2 regions of the Priestia sp. JNUCC 25 genome follow, and region 2 is predicted to be linked to the other one. Evidence: riboswitches for the same ligand, from Rfam matches in the RefSeq annotation. Region 2 holds a riboswitch; the other holds the start of a gene.

Region 1 (3,422 bases), 790 kb from region 2:
TGTTGACGCCAATAGCAAAAACCGATGCTAAAATAATGACGCTGTCCATATAGAACATGCTTTTAGAAATATTATAGCCTTTTGTATAGTTTAATAAATAAGCTAAAAGAGTTGTTCCACCGGTAGATCCATCTGCGATAAAAATGAGAGCAAGTCCTGTTCCCATTAGTAAAGCCCCGAATACAATTCCTAAAATCATGTCGTGAACGTGAAAAGGAATATAGCTGACTAGACCGAGGAAAACGGACGTCATGACGGCTCCTAGAATCGTATAAAGAATCGTTTTTTTGGTTAGAAATTTATAGGCTAAGGCAATAAATATAAGGTTTACAAGAAATGTGCTGATACTTGTAGGGATATGAAATAAATAATATAAAACAAGAGCAATACCAACTGTACTGCCGTCACCTAATTTATTTGGAATGACGAAAAAATCAATGGATGCAGCAACTAAAAGTGCTCCAACAATAATTAAGATGATGTCTTTATAGATTGTTTTCAATATACAAACCTCCTTGATTATTAGGATATTTTCACGTGGAATCTTGTTTTTACTAGTGTTTCACAAATAATGAAATAAAAAACGTCTTAGAAATTGTCTAGTTATAAAACTGATCAACTTCTAAGACGAAGAATTACGATACGTGTATAGGTCTTGATCCTGCTTTTCTATGCTTCGATGTCACCGATTATATAAACCTCTGACCGCTATGTCAACGCTGTGAGAGATGTTCAACTTTTCAAAAAAAAGAAGGCGGTTTCCTACATAAAAAAAGAATCCTTTGCAATGGCGCAAAGGATTTTCAAATTTATTGGAATAGGGGGAATACGTTATTAGGATTACCATTTTCATAAATTAATATACCTTTATTTTTTAAAAAAATTTATTTGTTAATGACGATTGAAAGTTTGTAATTCACATGCTGATTTAGCTCTGTCAAAAAATCATTTAGTTCTTCATTTGAATGAAATTTGCATTCTAATAAGTAGCAGCCATCGCCGCTGATTTTAAAGTTGTTGATAACGTACTCCTGCTGACTTTCTAAAAATGTAAGGTAGGGGTGATGATGAATGCTCTGCGTATAGATATTTAAAAATGCATGGATGATGTAGCCGAGTTTTCGTTCATCAATGTTAATTGTATAGTCTTTGATAATGCCTTCATCTTCTAACTTTAATACTCTAGCAGAAGCGGCTTGTCCGGTTAAATGCACTTTTTCTCCTAATTCTTTCATCTTTATACGTCCATTTTTTGATAGCTCTTCTAGTATGCGCTTATCTGTATTGTCTAACATCGCTACAAATCCTTTCGTATTTCAAATCAAAAGGGTTAACTACTTGATGTCACCTATGTATACTGATACGTCTTTTATTTTATACTAAAGAAAAGTAAGAAAAAAGAGCAGTCAATATGCAAGATATAGAAACCGGCAGTAGTTTGTAAACAGCTAGATTGACGAAAGCTTAAGCTTGCTGTATGATTCTTTGAGTGTTTACGTGGTTCGTAACCATCCCACGTTAAAAAACTAAGGAGAGAATAGTAAGATGAATATAAGAACACTTTGCGTCAACGGTCTTTTAGCTGCTATGTATATTGCTGTCAGCATGTTAATTCAGCCGTTTGGCTTCACCAATATCCAATTTCGTATATCGGAAATGTTCAATCACTTAATTGTGTTTAATAAAAAGTACGTGTACGGCATTGTGCTAGGAGTATTTCTGACGAATTTGTTTTTTTCACCAATGGTCGCTTATGATCTGGTGTTTGGGGTAGGACAATCCGTGCTATCATTACTCATTACCATTTTTTCTATGCGCTACATTAAAAATATGTGGGCTCGTATGCTTGTTAATACACTTGTATTTACGTTCACGATGTTTATTATTGCGTTTGAACTGCGCTTAGCATTTGATTTACCATTTTTCTTTACATGGTTAACAACGGCTGTTGGTGAGTTCATTGTTATGCTTGTAGGAGCACCAATTATGGCGGCAATTAATAAACGTGTACAATTTAACAAGCTAGTTGAATAAAAAAGATGCGGCTGTGATAAATCTCACAGCCACATCTTTTTTTCTTTGTTATTCTATAGGTGTAGTGATAAACCCCTTATTTATTGAAGAGCTTTTCACGCATGGACAAATTACCCATATCTAGCATGTAAAAAGAGCAGATCGCGTTTGCGTTCTGCTCTTTTTGCTTAAGACAATAGGAAGTATCCGGTTAGATTATTTTGAAACAAGGAGTGACAAATCTCACAGCGCATTCTTTTTTCTTTTGTTACGATATACATATAGTTGGCAAACTCCTTATCGAAAAGTTTTTCGCACAACAACACATTACCTATGCGTAGCAATTAAAAAAGCAGACCGATGACGGTTTGCTTTTTAATTGTATTTTTACCATTAAATAACTTTTTTGAGTTATGATTGTAAAATAACCTTTGTTACTAGAGAGGGGATTGTTTTTTGAATAGAAAGTTAGGAATTCTTGTTTTATTAGCGTTAGTCATCTTATTTGCCGGGTGTTCAAAAGAAGAAGACAACGTTCCTTTAAGAGAACTAGAAAAGATAAGTATTAACGTAATCAAAGAACAAAAAATGAAGCAAGGGATTTCATATGAAATGGAATTAGTAAACAAGAGCGATTTGACCATCAAACAAAATAATGTATTTTTATCGTATCCTTTAAAAATGAAAAACGGTTATTCTGATAATAAATTTAAGGTGTTAGCAGAAGGAAATAAATTAAATATCAAGCCAAAACAAAAGGTTAAGTTAACGGCATTTCTTCCTTATAAAGGAACTAATAAAGCAGCGTTAGCTATTGATGAGCCTGACGTAAAGTGCATAGGGTATTGGAATAAGCTTGATGACTACCATCAATTTTCTTTTGGAGGATCCTTGAAGCAAGAATAATATATAACTATTTGTTAAATGGTGGAACTGAGCGTAAGGGATTGATAAAGGTGGTGAATGAACAGTGAGTGTAGACACCGATAGATTGATTAGCTTCTTTATTTTATAGGGAACACCCGCTGTTTTTAGTATAGTAGATTACTTTAAACTGAGTAAAACTGAAAAAAAGAAGCTATAAGAGACTTAACATCTGTAAAATCTATTGTAACAACAGGATTTATATTGACCGGAGGAGTTATAGCGAGTTTAGGCAAGCTGCAAGCTGTTATCTCTGCTGCCTCTGCACGTTATAGGTACTTTTGTTTTAGTCATTGGTGGTGTCGTGGGCGCTATTGAAGCATGGAAGATAGAAAGAAAAGTATTGTTATCCTTGTTTTAATAGTATCTATGATTGCTCTTACATTTATAATATAAATTCTGCATGTAACAAAAGCTGCTCAAATTGTGAGCAGCTCTTATCAGTTTCTTACTTATTGTGTTTCAAGCTGCTGGTCTTTTTTCTT
Region 2 (3,422 bases):
AAACAATTTCTTTTTCTAATTTATGTTTTTTGTATCGGAAGCGCCATCTTGGCAGTTCCGGCTACATTATTAGAGACGAATAGACAAAATGCGTGGTTTTGCGGTGTGCTTGCTATTGGCTTTGCACTTTTAATCGTTGCGGTGCTTTTATGGCTGATTCAGCGTTACCCTCAGCAAACATTCATTCAAATAGCTAAAAAGGCGCTAGGTCGTTATGCCGGAACGTGTATTTCTCTTATTTACATTTTCTTTATGTTCATTCAATCTACGTTTTCGCTTCGAGACATCAGTACATTTATGACGACTCAAATTGTCCCTGAAACGCTGCCTACGTGGATTCATGCGCTTGTTCTTTTAGCTGTTATATACGGAGGGTATCTAGGTATTGAAGTGGTAGGGAGAACCGCGGAAATCTTTTTGCCGTGGATTGCGGTCCCCTTTTTATTGTTAATTGTTTTAAATATTCCTCAAATGAAAATTGATCGTCTTTATCCTTTTTTTGAATTCAGCATGGGTGATTTAGTATTAGGGACCACTTATTTTTTAGGAAACCCGTTTATGGAATTGGTTTTTATTCTAATGATTACGCCTCATGTAAAAGGTGGAAAAAAGGTAAAAAGAATGTTTGTTATCGGCACTGTCGCATCGGGCTTGACGATTACGATTGCAGTTGCGGCTTGTATATTAGCTCTTGGCGCGAATATTGCATCGATGCACAGCTACCCAGTTTATTTATTAGGAAAAATGATTTCGTTAGGTGCAACGATTCAGCATGTTGAAGTATTAGTAGCTATTATTTGGATGTTATCTATCTTTTTTAAAGTTGTCATTGTGTTCTATGCTATTCAGTTAAGTATCGTCCAACTGTGTAATTTACGGGTGCGCAATTTTTTAAGCTTTCCTTTAGGTCTAATTATTACAGGTGTGGCGTATTACATTATTCCCAATACAGCGTACTTCAATTATTTTGAAAAATATTACTGGCCGTTTTATTTATTTGTACTAAGCGTCTGTTTTCCGTTGTTATTTATTGCGCTTTCTTATATAAAGAAAAATAAGGCAGCTAAAGGAGATAGAAGCCAACAAACATAGCATTATTTATACGCATGTGGTATAATACGATGACAATTCAAGAAGAAACTCCGTGCACGTTTGTATATGTACGGGAGAGGTTCGAAAACTCCCTCTATAAAAAACTAAGATCATCGTTGATGACAAAAGACACGGTTTTAGCGTGTCTTCTTTCACGTGCTTTTCTATCAACGCGTCTTTTTGACGTGTATGCTGGCGAGGACGTGTATCTTAGTTGCTTTTTAGGGAGATTGCTGGAAAAGAGCAGTCTCTTTTTTGTGTTATAAAATTAGTCACAAAGGGAACGAACGGTTCAATAAAGTTTCTTCTTCTTTTGATTTCAATCAAAAAGGAGACGAACAATAATGATGAAAAATGAAAAAGCTATTGTTGTATTTAGCGGAGGTCAAGATAGTACAACATGTCTATTTTGGGCTTTGAAAAACTTTAAAGAAGTAGAAACGGTTACTTTTCAATACGGTCAGCGTCATAGTCAAGAGATAGAGGTAGCAAAAGCTATCGCAGCTGATTTAGGTGTGAAGCATACCGTACTAGATATGTCACTTTTAAATCAATTAGCACCAAATGCCTTAACGCGAGATGATATTGAGATCGAGCAAAAAGAAGGAGAGTTGCCTACAACGTTTGTGGACGGCCGCAATCTGTTATTTTTATCATTTGCAGCCGTACTGGCTAAAAACAGCGGAGGCCGTCATATCGTAACAGGCGTTTGTGAAACTGATTTTTCGGGATATCCAGACTGTCGAGATGTATTTGTAAAATCGTTAAACGTCACGCTTAATTTATCAATGGACTTTGAATTTGTGATTCATACGCCGCTTATGTGGATTGATAAAGCAGAAACGTGGGCGTTAGCGGATGAGCTAGGGGCGCTTGAGTATGTGCGTGAAAAAACATTAACATGCTACAACGGTATTGTTGCTGATGGATGCGGCGAATGTCCCGCATGTCAATTGCGAAAACGCGGGTTAGATCAATACATGCAAACAAAAGAAGGAGGAGAGGAATAATGCTGCAACAAATGTATCCTCAAGTATTTCATGACTATGAATATGAACTGAACAAAGATATGCAGTTTGCTGCGGCACACTTTGTTCCTCACACAGAAGCAGGAAAATGCCGTCAAGTCCATGGACATACGTATTTTGTAAACTTAACTGTTGCCGGAGATACATTAGACGAAGCGGGCTTTTTAGTAAACTTTGCGCTATTGAAAAAAATTGTTTCTGGTCAATTTGATCATACATTATTGAACGATCATTCTATCTTTAACGAAGAAAATCCAAATGATTTTCCTACAACTGAAGTTGTTGCTCGTAAAATTTATGAGTTGGTTCAAGAATATCTAGACACACTACCAAATAAGCCTTCTTGCGTACAAGTATTCGTGCGGGAAACGCCGACAAGTTACGTAGTTTACCGCCCAAAGAAGGTGAAAAAACGTGGCTAATACAATTCCAGTACTTGAAATATTCGGACCAACGATTCAAGGGGAAGGAATGGTTGTAGGACGTAAGACGATGTTTGTTCGTACCGCGGGCTGTGATTATTCCTGCAGCTGGTGTGATTCAGCTTTTACATGGGATGGATCTGCTAAAAACGATATTCGTCAGCTAACAGCAGAACAAATTTGGACGGAGCTAAAAGAAATTGGAGGAGAGTGCTTTGATCACGTCACCATTTCTGGAGGAAACCCTGCGCTTATCAAGGCGATTGGTTCACTTGTAGAGCTTTTGCACAGTCATGGGGTAAAAGCAGCTCTTGAAACACAGGGAAGCCGTTATCAGGATTGGTTCCTAAAAATCGATGATTTAACGATTTCTCCTAAGCCTCCAAGTTCATTAATGAAAACAAATTTCTCCGTATTAGACGATATTATAGAGACATTAATAAAGGAAAAACGCATGGCGCATATAAGCATAAAAGTCGTTGTATTTAATGATGAGGACTTTGAGTATGCAGCCTCTGTTCATGAACGTTATCCTGAGGTTCCATTTTTTGTTCAGGTAGGCAACGAGGACTTAACGACAATCGATAATGCGTCGTTAACACAAGAATTGCTTAAGAAGTATGAGTGGTTAATCGATAAGGCAGTGGCAGCTAAAAACATGAACGATGTAAGAGTTCTGCCGCAGGTTCACGCCCTTGTTTGGGGAAATAAACGAGGCGTGTAAGCGCATAGCAAAAAATTTACAAAGAAAAATAAAAACAGATATATACAAAATAAAAAAACGCTGTTAGAATGACAATCGTAGAAAGAGAGGAAATGCAAATGAGCGGTCGAAAAGATGAAGAATTAGAAGGTGTATCACTCCTTGGAAATCAAGGAA

Evidence for each region. A riboswitch is a leader RNA that binds a small molecule or an ion and turns the genes downstream of it on or off. The one in region 2 is predicted to bind preQ1.
Region 1: linked by a shared signal. The riboswitch ahead of JNUCC25_RS02555 (QueT transporter family protein) and the one ahead of queC (7-cyano-7-deazaguanine synthase QueC) in region 2 are both predicted to bind preQ1.

Annotation. Positions count from the first base shown of each region.
Region 1 covers NZ_CM132211.1:474,522-477,943, forward strand. The annotation lists gene JNUCC25_RS02545 (YitT family protein) at 1-502, opposite strand, end outside; gene JNUCC25_RS02550 (Lrp/AsnC family transcriptional regulator) at 885-1,295, opposite strand; PreQ1 riboswitch class I at 1,492-1,536, shown strand; gene JNUCC25_RS02555 (QueT transporter family protein) at 1,546-2,034, shown strand; gene JNUCC25_RS02560 (hypothetical protein) at 2,470-2,919, shown strand; gene JNUCC25_RS02565 (DHA2 family efflux MFS transporter permease subunit) at 3,390-3,422, opposite strand, start outside.
Region 2 covers NZ_CM132211.1:1,261,305-1,264,726, forward strand. The annotation lists gene JNUCC25_RS06425 (GerAB/ArcD/ProY family transporter) at 1-1,092, shown strand, start outside; PreQ1 riboswitch class I at 1,163-1,206, shown strand; gene queC (7-cyano-7-deazaguanine synthase QueC) at 1,437-2,102, shown strand; gene queD (6-carboxytetrahydropterin synthase QueD) at 2,102-2,542, shown strand; gene queE (7-carboxy-7-deazaguanine synthase QueE) at 2,535-3,266, shown strand; gene queF (preQ(1) synthase) at 3,365-3,422, shown strand, end outside.